DNA from 2 places in the Nocardiopsis sp. M1B1 genome. Region 1 is predicted to be linked to the other one. Evidence: predicted binding sites of a transcription regulator. Region 1 holds the regulator's gene; the other holds the start of a gene.

Region 1 (7,263 bases):
GGGCGACAACGGCGCCAAGACGGCTCCCGGCAGCTGACAGGCCCCTCCGAGGCGACCCGTCGCACGTCGGGACCGGTGTCCCCACGGGCGAGAGCCGTCCACGAGAGCATGTGAGAGGCGCCCGGACGTGTCCGGGCGCCTCTCACATGTTCGGGGTCGGGGCGTGCGCCCTACCAGCGGCCGGTGCGGGACTGGAGCACCGACAGGGCGGCGACCCCGGCGGTGGAGGTGCGCAGCACGCTCGGTCCCAGCAGTGCCCGGACCGCGCCCGCGGCGTCGAACGCCTCCAGTTCGGCGTCGGAGAAGCCGCCCTCGGGACCGACCACCACGACGACTCCGGCGCCCCCTCCCGCGGGCAGCTCCAGCTGAGACAGGCGGCTGGCGCCGTCCTCGTGCAGCACGACGCCCAGGTCCGCCCCCGCCAGGAGGCCGACCACGGCGGCCCGGTCGGCGAGGTCGGCGACCTCGGGCAGCCGCGCACGCCGGGCCTGCTTGGCCGCCTCGCGGGCGGTCGCACGCCACTTGGCCAGTGCCTTGGCGGCGCGGTCGCCCTTCCATCGGGTGACGCAGCGCTCCGCCGCCCAGGGCACGACCGCGTCCGCTCCGGCCTCGGTCATCATCTCCACGGCCAGTTCGCCCCGGTCGCCCTTGGGCAGTGCCTGGACCACCGTCAGGCGGGGGCGGGGCGCCGGTTCCTCCCGGCGCTCCACCACCGCGCAGACGATGTGGTCGCGTCCCACGGCGGTCACAGTGCAGCGGGCGCGCAGGCCGCGTCCGTCCGAGAGGTCGACGGTCTCGCCCTCCCGGATGCGGCGCACCACGGCGGCGTGGCGGCCCTCGGCGCCGTCCACCGTCACCCGGTCGGCCGCCAGGTCGGCGGCCTCGACCAGGAAGACCGGCGGTGTCACTTGGCGCCGAAGGCGTCGCGGATCTTGGAGAAGAACCCGCCGTGTCCGGGGCTGAAGCGTCCCGGGGTCTGGTCCTCGCCACGCAGTTCGGCGAACTTGCGCAGGAGGGCCTCCTGCTCCTCGTCCAGCCTGCTCGGGGTCTCCACGTCCACGCGGATGCGCAGGTCGCCCCGGCCGCCGCCGTCGAGGTGGCTGACGCCCTTGTTGGGGAGGGTGATGACGTGGCCGGAGTTGGTGCCCGGGCGCAGGTCGATGTTCTCGGTGCCGTCGAGGGTGTCGAAGGCGAAGGAGGCGCCCAGCGCGGCGGCCGTCATGGGGACGGTCACCGTGCAGTGCAGGTCGTCGCCGCGGCGTTCGAAGGTGGGGTGCGGGCGCTGGATGATCTCCAGGATGATGTCGCCGCGCGGTCCGCCGTTGGGGCCGACCTCGCCCTCCCCGGCGAGCTGGATGCGGGTGCCGTCGTCGACGCCCGCGGGGATCTTGACGGTGCGGGTGACCTTCTCGCGCACCCGGCCCTCGCCCGCGCAGTCGCCGCAGGGGTTGGTGATGACCGAGCCCTGGCCCGAGCACTGGGGGCAGGGGCGGGAGGTCATGACCTGGCCGAGGAAGGACCGGGTGACCTGGGAGACCTCGCCCTGTCCGTGGCACATCTCACAGGTGGTGCGGTGCGAACCGGCCGCCGTCCCCTCGCCCTGGCAGGTCTCGCACAGGATGGCGGTGGGGAAGGTGATCTCCTTGCTGACCCCGAACGCGGTCTCCACCAGGTCGAGTTCGACGCGGATCTTGATGCTGCGCCCGCGGCGGACCCGCTCCCGGGGGCCGCGCCCGCCGGGCTGGCCGCCGCCGAAGAAGGCGTTCATGATGTCGTCGAAGGCGAACCCGCCCGCGCCGCCGAAGCCCCCGGCCCCGCCGCCGCCGGGCGCGTAGGGGTCCTGGCCCATGTCGAACATCCGGCGCTTGTTCTCGTCGGAGAGGACCTCGTAGGCCTGGGTCACCTCCTTGAAGCGCTCCTGGGTTGCGGGGTCCGGATTGATGTCCGGGTGGAGTTCGCGCGCGAGCCGCCGGTAGGCCTTCTTGATCTCGTCCTTGGACGCGTCGCGACGCACTCCGAGAACCTGGTAATAGTCTCTGGCCACTGGGTTACTGTCCTGCCAAAATCTGTCCGACATAGCGAGCCACGGCGCGTACTGCTCCCATCGTCCCCGGGTAGTCCATCCGGGTGGGTCCCACCACACCGATCTTGGCGAGCGACTGGTTTCCCACACCGTAGTCCGCCGACACGATGGAGGTGGACCTCAGGCCCTCGTGGAAGTTCTCCGCGCCGATGCGCACCGTGAGCATCGACGGGTCCTTGGCCTCTCCCAGCAAACGGATGAGGACCATGTTCTCTTCCAGCGCCTCCAGGACGTCCCTGAGGCTGGCGGCGAAGTCGACGGCGGCGAGGTTGGCCGTCCCCGCGAGGACGATCTTCTCCTCGTGCCGTTCGACGAGGCTCTCCAGCAGGACGGAGAGGACCGACACCGCCATCTGGCGGTGTTCGGGCGGCACCTGCGGAGGCAGGTCCTCCACCGCGTCGGGCACGTCGCCGAGGTGGCGTCCGGCGATGGCCCGGTTCAACATCGCGCGCAGGTCGTTGACGGCGGCCTCGTGGACCTCTCCCAGGCCGTCGATGACGCGCTGCTCGACCCGGCCCGTGTTGGTGATCACGACCATCATGATCCGCTGCCCCCCGAGGGGGACCAGTTCCACGTGCTGCACCGACGAGCGGGTCAGCGACGGGTACTGGACGATCGCGACCTGGCGGGTGAGCTGCGCGAGGAGCCGCACGGTCCGGGCGACGATCTCGTCGAGGTCCACGGCGCCGGTGAGGAAGGACTCGATGGCGCGCCGCTCCGCGCTGGAGAGCGGTTTGACCGAGGAGAGCCGGTCGACGAAGAGCCGGTACCCCTTGTCCGTGGGAACGCGTCCGGCACTGGTGTGCGGCTGCGCGATGTAGCCGTCCTCCTCCAGCGCGACCATGTCGTTGCGGATGGTCGCCGGGGAGACTCCGAGCCGGTGCCGGTCGGCCAGGGCCTTGGAACCCACGGGCTCGTTGGTGTTGACGAAGTCTTCGACGACGGCACGCAGGACCGCGAGCTTGCGCTCATCCAGCACTCGCCACCTCCTGGCACTCCATGGTCCTCAGTGCTAAGTCTATGCCCGGCCGCAAACCCTGACGGTTACCCGCGGTCGGCCGGGCCCCGGGGCGGCGTTGTCGCCCCTGCTCCCGCCGGGCCCGCGGCGCGCGCCACCAGTAGACTGCACGACCGTGGCTACCAAGGGAACCGGCCGTTACGGCCGCGACGTGCTCGCCGGGGACTGGCGCCGCCCGAAGAAGAAGGCGGTCCGCGAGGTGTCCCTGGAACGGGAACTGGTCGTCGAGGACGCCGGGGAGGCGTTCTGCGGGGCGGTGGTGGCCTGGGACAAGGCCACCGTCACGCTGGAGGACCGGCACGGCCGCCGCCGCGTGTTCGACCTCGCCCCGGCCGCGTTCCTGGTCGACGGCGAGCCGGTGACCCTGGTGCGCCCCGCCCCGGCGGCGCGGGGACCGCTGCGCAGCGCCTCCGGGTCGGTGGCGGTGCCGGGCGCTCGGGCGCGCACGGCCAGGGAGAGCCGGATCTACGTGGAGGGCGTCCACGACGCCGAACTGGTGGAGAAGGTCTGGGGCCACGACCTGCGCGTGGAGGGGGTGGCCGTCGAGTTCCTGGAGGGGGTCGACGACCTGCCCTCGATCGTGGCGGAGTTCTCACCCGGGCCCGGCAGGAGGCTGGGCGTCCTGGTGGACCACCTGGTGCCGGGTTCCAAGGAGACGTGGATCGCCGAGCGTGTGCGCGGCGAGCACGTGCTGGTGGCCGGGCACCCCTACGTCGACGTCTGGCAGGCGGTCCGGCCGGGTTCGGTGGGGATCGGGGCCTGGCCCGAGGTGCCGCGCGGCGTCCCCTGGAAGGAGGGGGTCGTGAGCGCCCTGGGCTGGCGGATGGAGACGGGAGAGGCGTGGCGCCGGATCCTGGGGTCGGTCCGTACCTATGCTGATCTGGAGCCGGCTCTGCTCGGCCGGGTGGAGGAGCTGATCGACTTCGTCACCGGGCCGCACCCGGACGCTCCCTAGCGAGCGCCGCGCGCGGGGGGAGCGGCAGGACCTAGGATTTGACCCGGGCGAGGCTCCGGTCCCCGTGTCCGGTGCCGAGGTCGCCCGCCTCCGGCCCGCGCGGTCGTCGGTACAGCACGGTAGTACAGGAACCTCCCCCTCATCAGCGGAGCCAAGGAAGAGCATGAGCCAGACCCCGACGAACCCCCCGCCCCCGGAGGATCCCCACCGGGGACAGCAGCCGGACCACGGGCAGGACGGGCAGCAGGAGTACGGACAGCAGCCCCCGCAGCCGGAACCCGGCCAGCAGCCCGCCTACGGGCAGCCGTCCGGGGCGCAGCAGCCCTACGCTCCGCAGCCCGACCAGGACCACGGCCAGCCGCCCTCGGGAGCGCAGCCCGCCTACGGCCAGCCCTCCGGCGCGCAGTCCCCCTACGCCCCGCAGCCCGAGCAGGGCTACCAGGGCTACGGCCAGGCTCCGGGAGCGCAGCCCGACTTCGCACCGCCGCCCGGCGCCCCGTCGCCGTACGCTCCCCAGCCCGGCCAGGGCCAGCCCGCCTACGGCCAGCCCTCGGAAGCGCAGTCGCCCTACGCTCCGCAGTTCGAGCAGGGGCAGCAGGGCTACGGCCAGGCCTCGGGAGCGCAGCCCGGCTACGCCCCGCAGCCCGGGTACGGACAGCAGCCCCACGGCCAGCCGCACCCCCAGCAGGGCGAGTACGGACACCCCTCGGGCGGGCAGCAGCAGCCCGGTTTCGCCCCGCCGGAAGGGACCCCCGAGCAGCCCGGCTACGGGCAGCAGGCAGCCTACGGCCAGCCGCCCTCGGGGGCGCAGCCCGCCTACGGCCAGCCCTCCGGCGCGCAGTCCCCGTACGCCCCGCAGCCCGACCAGGCGCAGCAGGGCTACGCCCAGGCTCCGGGAGCGCAGCCCTCCGGCGCCCAGCCGGGTTACGGGCAGCCCTCCGGCGCCCAGCCCGGCTACGCCCCGCAGCCCGGGTACGGACAGCAGCCCCACGGCCAGCCGCACCCCCAGCAGGGCGAGTACGGACAGCCCCAGCAGGGGGTCTACGGCCAGCCCGTCCCGGGCCAGCAGCAGCCCTACCCCGGCGCCCCCGCGGCGTACGGGCAGCCGGGTGTTCCGGGCCAGCCCCAGCAGGGCGCCCCGGGCGGCGACAACAGCACGCTCGTGGCCATGCTCGCCCACCTGTCGGGCTTCGTGATCGCCTGCCTGGGCTGGATCCCGCCGCTGGCCATCTACTTCGCCAAGCGCAACCAGTCGCCGTTCGTGCGCCACCACGCGTCCGAGGCGGCCAACTTCCAGCTCACCCTGCTGATCCCCTACCTCTTCGCGTGGGTGGCCTTCATCGGCCTGGGTATCTTCTTCCCAGAGCTGTCCTGGATCGGATCCCTCCTGGTCGCCCTGATCTGGGTCGTCGCTATCGTGTTCGGCGTCCTGGGCGCCAACGGCGCCAACAAGGGGACGTGGTACCGCTACCCGGTGAGCATCCGCCTGTTGAAGTGATCCGCTCCCGCACGCAGTCCGAGCGCATCCGCACGAAGGAACCCAACATGTCCTATCCCAACAACCCTCCCGAGGGCCCCTACGGCCAGGGTCAGCAGCCCGGCCAGGACTCCGGCGGTTACCCCTCCCAGCACGGTCACCCCACCGGTGGCCAGCCCGGCTACCAGCAGGGCGGCTACCCGCCCCCGCCCGGCCAGCCCGGCTACCAGGAGCAGTCCGGCGGTTATCCGGGCCAGCCCGGCGGCTACCCCGGCCAGCCCGGGTACGAGCAGACCGGCGGCTACCAGTCCCACTACCAGCAGGGCGGTTACGGCCAGCCCCCGCACGGCGCCTACGGCCCCTCCTCGGCCACGACCGGCCAGCCCAGCCCCGACGAGCGCCAGATGGCGATGTTCGCCCACGTGGGCGGCGGCATCATCGGCTGGCTCGTGCCGCTGATCATCTTCTTCGTCAAGAAGGACGAGTCGCCCTTCGTCCGCAACCAGGCCGCGCAGGCGCTGAACTTCCAGCTCCTGATCCTGATCGGCTACCTGGTCTCCAGCGTCCTGATGATCGTCATCATCGGTTTCCTGACCTGGTTCGTCTGCTGGATCGCCGCCGTCGCCCTCGGCATCATCGGCGGTGTGGCCGCCAACCGGGGCGAGTGGTACCGCTACCCGTTCAACGTCAGCTGGATCAAGTAGTCCGGCGCTTCGGCGAACGCGAGGGGGCCCGGCCGTCGGCCGGGCCCCCTCGTCGTGTCCGTGCCCTGGCGGAGGGGCTCAGGTGAGGTCGCGCACCACGGCGTCGGCGAGCAGGCGCCCGCGCAGGGTGAGGGCCGCGCGGCCCTCCTCGTGGGCGTCCGCGTCCAGCAGGCCCTCGGCGACGGCCCGCTTGGCCGCGTCGCGGCCGTGCGGTTCGAGCAGGTCCAGGGGGCACCCGCCCTCCACGCGCAGCTCCAGCAGGACGCGCTCGAAGCGGCGCTCCTCCTCGGTGAGCACCTCGCGGGCCAGGCCGGGGCTGTGCCCGGCGGCCAGCCGGGCGGCGTAGGCGGCCGGGTGCTTGACGTTCCACCAGCGGGTGCCGCCCACGTGGCTGTGCGCGCCCGGCCCCACTCCCCACCAGTGGCCGCCGGTCCAGTACAGGAGGTTGTGCCTGCTGCGGCCCTGCTCGGTACGCGCCCAGTTGGACACCTCGTAGGCGCTGAACCCGGCCGCGGTGAGGACCTCCTCAGCCATGAGGTAGCGGTCGGCCATCGTGTCGTCGTCGGGCTCGGCGAGTTCGCCCCGGCGCACGCGGGCGGCCAGGCGGGTGCCCTCCTCGACGATGAGCGAGTAGGCCGAGACGTGGTCGGGTCCGGCGGAGACCGCGGCCTCCAGGGAGGCCCGCCAGTCCTCGTCGCCCTCCCCGGGAGTGCCGTAGATCAGGTCGAGGTTGACGTGCTCGAACCCGGCCCGCCGCGCCCACTCCACGCACTGCTCGGGGCGTCCGGGCGTGTGGCCGCGCTCCAGCACCCGCAGCACGTGCTCGCGGGCGCTCTGCATGCCGAAGGACACGCGGGTGAACCCGGCCTCGCGCAGCCGCGCGAGGTAGTCGGGGGTGACCGTCTCGGGGTTGGCCTCGGTGGTCAGCTCGGCGTCGGGCGTGAACCCGAAGCGCTCGCGCACGGCGGCGACCACGCGGCCCAGGTCCTCGGCCGAGAGCAGGGTGGGCGTGCCGCCGCCGACGAA
Region 2 (7,263 bases), 2.8 Mb from region 1:
TCCGGGTATACTCCCGCCGCCGCCCGGTTGGACGCCGTGACGACCGCCACGCGGGGGGTGAAGGCCCCGGCGTCAGTCACCACGCCTCCAGTGGCCCTTCCTGCCGCCGGTCTTCTCCTCGACGCGCACCCCGGTGACCTCGGCCGCCGGGTCGATCGCCTTGACCATGTCCACCAGTCCGAGGGCCGCGGCCATGACGCAGGTGAGCGCCTCCATCTCCACGCCGGTGCGGTCGGCGGTGCGGACCGTGGCCCGGATGTCCACGCCCGCGTCCACGACGGCGAGGTCCACGTCCACCCCGTGCACGGCGATGGGGTGGCACAGGGGCACCAGGTCGGGGGTGCGCTTGGCCGCCTGGATCCCGGCGATCCGGGCGACGGCCAGGGCGTCGCCCTTGGGCACCTCTCCCCCGCGCAGGGCGGCGACGGCCTCGGGGCCGAGCAGCACCCGTCCCGACGCGGTGGCGGTGCGCGCGCTCACCGTCTTCTGCGAGACGTCGACCATGCGGGCGGCGCCGGACCCGTCCAGGTGGGTGAACCCGGAGGGGTGGTCGGCCCCCTCCCGCCGTGGGGTGTCGGTCATGGGCCCGCCAACTCCTCCGCTCGGAACGCGGAACGCGGCCGGTCGGCCCCGTCCGGGCGCGCCGGAGCGCGCCACCACGACCGTACGGCACTCCCGGGGCACCCGGTCCACGGGTCCGCGGACCCGGGCGGGCGCGGCTCAGGCCGGTTCGGGCAGGCGCACCACCTCGACGCGGCTGCCCGCGGCCAGTTCGGTCACCTCCTCGGGCACCACCACGAGCGCGTTGGCCCCGGCCAGGGCGGACAGCTGGTGCGAGCCCTGGTGCGACGCCGGGGACACCGTGGGCTCGGCGTCGCGACCGTAGGGGGACTCCTCCAGCACCGCGCGCAGGAAGGAGCGGCGCCCGGGCGGGGAGGTGACCGGCGAGGTGAGCAGGGCGCGCATGCTCGGCAGCGGCCGGGGGTCGAGCCCGCGCAGGCGGCGCAGCGCGGGCCGGACGAAGACCTGGAAGGACACGAAGGCGCTCACCGGGTTGCCGGGCAGCGTGATGATGGGGGTCCGGTCCGGGCCGATCACGCCGAAGCCCTGGGGCTTGCCCGGCTGCATCGCCACCTGGACGAACTCCACGGTGCCCTCGCGGGTGAGCACCTCCTTGACCACGTCGTGGGCGCCCATGCTCACACCGCCCGTGGTCACCACGACGTCGGCGCGCACCAGCAGGTCGTCCAGCGTGTCGCGCACCGTCTGGGGGTGATCGCCCACGAACCCGTGGCGGTGCACCTCGCACCCGGCGTCGCGCGCGGCGGCGGCGATCATGAAGCTGTTGGACTCCCAGATCTGGCCGGGGCCGAGCGGGCGCCCGGGCTCGACCAGCTCCTCGCCGGTGGAGAGCACCATCACGCGGGGGCGGGCGTAGACCGGCACCGAGCGGCGCCCGACGGCCGCCAGGACGCCCATCTCCCCCGGGCCGACGCGCACGCCGGGCCGCAGCACGGTGGCGCCCGCGGTGACGTCGTCCCCCGCGCGGCGCACGGCGTTGCCCTCCTTCACCGGCCGGTCGAAGGTCACACTGGCCGTGCCGCCGTCGGTCCACTCGACCGGGACCACCGCGTCCGCCCCCGAGGGCATGGGCGCGCCGGTCATGATCCGGGCGGACCTGCCGGGCAGGACCGCCGTCGGGGAGGGGTCCCCCGCCGGGATGTCGGCCACGACCGGCAGCCGCACGGGGTTGTCCGGCGAGGCCGACTCCAGGTCCGCGGCGCGCACCGCGTACCCGTCCATGGACGAGTTGTCGAAGCCCGGCAGCGACACGGGCGAGGTGACGGCCTCGGCCAGCACGGCGCCGTGTGCCTGGAGCAGGTCCAGCTCGGTCGGCACGGGGTCGGGGATCAGTGCCAGGACGTCGGCGACGTGCTGTTCGACGCTCTTCACGGGGTTCCTCCCGGTTCGCGGTTCCTGTGGTGGCCCCGCCTCCCCTCCCTCAGGAGACGGCTCACGCCCCATTCTTGCCGCGTCCGGCCCCGTATGTGGCGCGCCGGGCTCCGGTCGGGGCGCCCGGGGTCCCCGGTCAGGGGCGCTGGGCCTGCGCGCGGTCGACGAAGTCGCGCAGCCAGGGCAGCAGTTCGTCGGCGAGGTCGGGGCGGCGGCAGGCGAAGTCCACGACCGTGCGGATGTAGTCGGCCTTGTTGCCGGTGTCGTAGCGGCGGCCGCGGAAGAGGACGCCGTGCACCGTGCCGCCGTCCTCGGGCTTGCGCCGGGCCAGCTCGCGCAGGGCGTCGGTCAGCTGGATCTCGCCGCCCCGGCCGGGCGGGGTCTCGTGCAGGACGGGGAAGACCGCCGGGTCGCAGACGTAGCGGCCGATGATCGCCCAGCGGCTCGGTGCCTGCTCGGGGGCGGGCTTCTCGACCAGGTCGGTGACGGTGACGACGTCGTCCTCGTCGGTGGGCTCGATGCCCGCGCACCCGTACAGGGACACCTGCTCGGGCTCCACCTCCATGAGGGCGACGACGCTGCCGCCGTGGCGCTCGCGCACCTCGATCATGCGGCGCAGCAGGTCGGCGGACTCGATGAGGTCGTCGCCCAGCAGGACGGCGAAGGGGTTGTCGCCCACGTGCGCCTCCGCGCACAGCACCGCGTGGCCCAGACCGCGCGGCTCGCCCTGGCGGACGTAGTGCACCTGGGCGAGGTCGCTGGATTCGCGCACCGAGCGGAGTCGGGCGTCGTCACCCTTGGCCTCCAGCGCCTCCTCCAACTCGTAGGCCCGGTCGAAGTGGTCCTCGATGGAGCGCTTGCTGCGGCCCGTGATCATCAGGACGTCCTGGAGGGAGGCGGCCACCGCCTCCTCCACGACGTACTGGATCGCGGGCTTGTCCACGATCGGCAGCATCTCCTTGGGCGTGGCCTTGGTCGCGGGCAGGAAACGCGTGCCCAGGCCCGCGGCGGGTACGACCGCCTTCGTGACGGACACGGAACCGGAGGGTCGCTTCTGGTCGGTGGAGTCGTTCATGTCGGCACTTTAGGCCAGTGGTCGGCCGTCTCCGCGCCTCCACACACAGGAGGGCGCCAAGAAGTACGGATCGTTTCGGGCCGCGGAGGGCGGCCCGCCACCGCGTGTTCACCGCGCGGGGCAACCGGCCGGTTCGGGGCGGTGCCACACTGGGGCCATGGGCGAGAGCGAACTGCGTGAGGCCAAGGCCGGGCTGCGGAGGGGTTTCCTGGAGCGGCGGCGCGCCCGGGGTCCCGAGGAGCGCGCCCGGGCCGGGTCGGCGGTCCGCGACGCGCTGCTGGACGTCCCGTGGCTGGCCATGGGCGGGACGGTCGCCTGCTACTACTCCGTGGGCGGCGAGCCCGACACCCGCAAGCTGGTGGCGGCGCTGTGGAAGCGCGGCGCCTACGTGCTGCTGCCCGTGTTCCTGCCCGGCGGCGAACTGGACTGGGCGGCCTTCGACGGGCCGGACTCCCTGGCCCCGGCCGGACACGGGCTGCTGGAGCCCGTGGGTCGCCGCTACGGGCCCGACGCGCTGGCCCGGGCCGACGCCGTGGTCTGCCCGGCCGTGGCCGTGGACCGTCGGGGGACGCGCCTGGGGCGCGGCGCCGGGTGCTACGACCGCGCGCTGGCCCGCAAGGGCCCGCACGCCCCGGCGATCGCCCTGGTCCACGACGAGGAGTTCGTGGAGTCGCTGCCCGCCGAGTCGCACGACCGGCCGGTGGACGCCGTGGTCACCCCGTCCGGCGGGGTGCGGGTCCTCGGCTCGGGCGTGTGGCCGGGCGGACCGGCCGAGCGGGAGCGGTTGAGCCGGAGGGGCTGAGCGGAAGCGGCCGGGCCGCGGGGACGGGGAACGCGGGCGGGATTAACCCGGGCCCCGGGGGCGTTGTCGCTGGCGGTCGCGCTCCGGGGGCGCCCGGCGCCCGACCGTTCGCGCCCCCGCGCCGGTCCCCGTGGGCGAGGCCCTGTCACGGCTCCGGTCGGCGAGCGCGTACTATTTAGCAGTCAACGGGCGAGAGTGCCAGCAAGGAGGAGCCGAACAGTGCCTACGTACCAGTACGCGTGCACCGAGTGCAGCGCCCAGATGGAGGTCGTGCAGAGCTTCAGCGACGACGCGCTGACCGTCTGCCCCGAGTGCGAGGGCCGCCTGCGCAAGGTGTACTCCGCCGTGGGCATCGTCTTCAAGGGCTCCGGCTTCTACCGCACCGACAGCGGCAAGTCCTCCAACAGCTCCGTGCTGACCGGCTCGGGCTCCTCCGAGAGCAAGGACAGCGGGAACTCGGGCTCCACCGACTCCTCCTCCGCGTCCTCCGCCTCCTCGGACGCCAAGAGCTCCTCCTCGGACACCGGCAGCAGCACCACGAGCAAGGCCGCCAGCACCAGCGCCACCGCCGCGACGAGCTGACCCGCCGGGCCGTTGACCGCCACCGCGCCGCCGACCCCTCGGCGGCGCGCGGCACGTCCGGCCCCGGCGAGCGCGACGGGGCGCTGACGGCCCCGCGCCTCCCCCCTCCGGACCCCCAGTGGTCCGACCCGGTGCGCGGCCCGCGCGATCGGGCCTGTGGACAACCTCCGAACGGCCCCTCCGCGGCCTAGCGTTGAGGGTATGACCAACGCCGCGCCCCTCCCCTACCGGCACCGTCGCACGCTCACCCGGCTCCTGGACCGGCACCGGCGCGCCGTCGCCGCCCTCCTGGCCGCCGCCGCGCTCCTGAGCGCCGTCCTGGCCGTACGCCCTCCGCCCGTGCCCGTCACCCGTGTCCTGGTCGCCTCCCGCGACCTCGGCGCCGCGGACCCCCTCACCGAGGGCGACCTCACCGCCCGGGACCTGCCCGCCGGGTCCGTGCCGGGCGGCGCGCTCGCGGCCGACACCGCGACCGCCGGGCTGCGCCTCAACGCCCCGGTGCGCCGGGGGGAGGTGATCACCGACGCCCGGCTCGCCGACCCTCCCGCGCGGGCCTACGGCCCCGGCCTGGTCGCCGTCCCGGTGCGGGTGGCCGACCCCGGCGCGGTGGGCCTGCTCTCCCCCGGCAGCCGGGTGGACGTCCTCGCCGCCGGAGGGGGCGACGACCTCGCGCCGGCCCGGGCGGGCCCCGCCGTGGAGGTGGTCAGCGACCGCCCCGTCCTGGCCCTGCCGGAGGAGGAGTCCTCGGGCGGCGGGGAGGGCGGCGCGCTGATCGTCGTCGCCGCCACGCCCGTCGAGGCCAGGAGCCTGGCGGGCCACGCGGCAGGCTCGCGGCTGTCCATCACCATCCGCGGTTGACCGGCGACCTCCAGTGGGCAAAGCTGGCCGGGCGCCGCGGGCTCCCACCAGGGGGATCCCGCTCCGGCGCCCGTACGGACACCACGAGTATGTAGGGCTTGTATCCATGCAAGGCTTCAAGAAGTTCCTGCTCCAGGGCAACCTGGTGCAGCTGGCGGTCGCGGTCGTGATCGGCGCGGTCTTCGCCAACCTCATCACCGCGTTCACCGAGGGGTTCATCACCCCGCTGATCGGCATCTTCGGCGGGGTTCCCACCTTCGGCGACCTCTACTTCGAGATCAACGGGAGCCGGTTCCTGTACGGGGCGTTCGTCGACGCGCTGATCTCGTTCCTGATCACCGCAGCGATCCTGTACTTCTTCGTGGTCCTGCCCGTGGCCAAGGTGGTGGAGCGCTTCGTCAAGGCCGAGGAGGCCACCACCCGCGAGTGCCCGCACTGCTTCAGCGAGATCAGCAAGAAGGCGTCCCGCTGCGCCCACTGCACCAGCGAGGTGGTGCCCGAGACCGCCGCCTGAGGCGGTCGGACGCGCCGGGGGGCGGCCCCGTGCGGGACCGCCCCCCTGAAAGACGCCGCGGGTCAGCCGGTGTACTCCCAGTGCCAGGGCTCGAAGGGACTGGACTTGGCCCAGGCCGGGTGGTGCCAGCCGAAGTCGGCGCCGTTGGCCTCCATCCAGAGCCAGCGGTCGGAACGGTAGTTCTGGATGCCGCAGCCGAGGTCGATCGCCTGTCCCAGGCCGTGGTTGCTCGTACCGGGGACGGCCGCGAAGCCCGGCGCGACCTGTCCGTAGACCCGGTGCTGGTTGGGCAGGTCGCGGTAGGCGCTGGTGATGCAGATGTTCTCGCCGTACTCGTCCACGTACCTGGCGTTGAGCTGGAGGAAGTCCACGGCCGCGTCGGCGCGCAGCTTCTTGTCGTCGTAGAGGTCGCACAGGGAGTTGGCCGGGAGCAGGCCGTTGGCCGCCCCCTGGGCGTTGGCGGCCGCGTCCGGGTCGCAGTCCCCGGCGGCCATGTAGGCCTCCGGGTCGATGCCGCGGTCCTCCAGCTCCTGCACCAGCTCGTTCGTGGTCTGCTCGGACCGCTCGCGCAGGGCCTCGATGTCCGCGGCCAGCTCCACCTGTTCGAGCTGGGTGGTGGTCTGCAGCTCCTGCGCCTGGCTGGCCAGCTCGACCTGCTCCTCGCGCAGGTCGGTGGCGTCCTGGATGAGCGCCTGGTTGTCCTCGGAGATCTTCGCCGCGTAGGACTGGGTCTGCAGGTCCTCGGTGAGCGACCCCGAGGCCAGGACGGCGAGCATGCCGCCGTCGGGCTGCTTGTACAGCGTGCTGGCCAGCTGGGCCAGCGGTTCGCGCATCTCGTTGAGTTCGAGTTCGGTCTGCTGGAGGTCGTAGATCGTCTGGACCAGCTCCGTCTGGGCGTCCTCCAACGCCTCCTGGCGGTCGACGAGGTCCTGGTTGGCCTCCTCCAGCTCCTGGGAGGCGGTCTCGGCCCTCTCGCGGAACTCCTCCAGGCTCGCCTCGGCGGGCTCCAGCACGCCGACGGGCACCGGCGCCACGAGGAGCGCGGTGACGAGCGTGAGCGTCAGCGCCTGTGCGAAGCGGACCCGGTAGGACAGGGCGAAGGCGGTGAGCGCCCCGCCGCCACCCGGTACGCGGGACCTGCGCCGCGCCGCATCAGAAGTGAACGGCACGAATGATCCTCCGGCTGCTTTTCCTCGAACACCTACCCGTGACCGCAAGGCAACGTACTACATGTCCACATGCGGCCACGCGAGATCGGTCCACCGGACGGAGCGGGTCGCGGACGGGCCCCACCCCGCCCCGCCGCCCTCTGCTCCGGGCTTCGGTGAAACACCTGGTCACCGCCGGGCCGGTCAACGCCGAGCCCGCTCCCCCATCGTTATCGATGGTACATATGCGGCCATAACACGACATGCGTCATGAACAACGTCACACCGCACCAGGACAACCAATCGTAGGTCAGCGTACTCCGCCATGCAC

The links. The regulator HrcA, encoded in region 1, represses chaperone genes, less so after heat shock. The targets are predictions, from matches to a motif close to TTGGCACTCTCNNNNNGAGAGTGCCAA.
Region 2: a site for HrcA is predicted at 4,006-4,032, ahead of ACSTA4_RS25550 (FmdB family zinc ribbon protein). Genes of this name have one in related genera too.

Annotation. Positions count from the first base shown of each region.
Region 1 covers NZ_CP196194.1:1,771,309-1,778,571, reverse strand. The annotation lists gene ACSTA4_RS07705 (hypothetical protein) at 1-37, shown strand, start outside; gene ACSTA4_RS07700 (16S rRNA (uracil(1498)-N(3))-methyltransferase) at 171-908, opposite strand; gene dnaJ (molecular chaperone DnaJ) at 905-2,044, opposite strand; gene hrcA (heat-inducible transcriptional repressor HrcA) at 2,049-3,062, opposite strand; gene ACSTA4_RS07685 (DUF3097 domain-containing protein) at 3,217-4,056, shown strand; gene ACSTA4_RS07680 (DUF4870 domain-containing protein) at 5,225-5,554, shown strand; gene ACSTA4_RS07675 (DUF4870 domain-containing protein) at 5,602-6,237, shown strand; gene hemW (radical SAM family heme chaperone HemW) at 6,316-7,263, opposite strand, start outside.
Region 2 covers NZ_CP196194.1:5,893,481-5,900,743, forward strand. The annotation lists gene ACSTA4_RS25525 (MogA/MoaB family molybdenum cofactor biosynthesis protein) at 1-80, opposite strand, end outside; gene moaC (cyclic pyranopterin monophosphate synthase MoaC) at 73-582, opposite strand; gene glp (molybdotransferase-like divisome protein Glp) at 721-1,953, opposite strand; gene galU (UTP--glucose-1-phosphate uridylyltransferase GalU) at 2,090-3,028, opposite strand; gene ACSTA4_RS25545 (5-formyltetrahydrofolate cyclo-ligase) at 3,186-3,830, shown strand; gene ACSTA4_RS25550 (FmdB family zinc ribbon protein) at 4,050-4,412, shown strand; gene ACSTA4_RS25555 (SAF domain-containing protein) at 4,614-5,270, shown strand; gene ACSTA4_RS25560 (MscL family protein) at 5,377-5,784, shown strand; gene ACSTA4_RS25565 (D-alanyl-D-alanine carboxypeptidase family protein) at 5,847-6,953, opposite strand.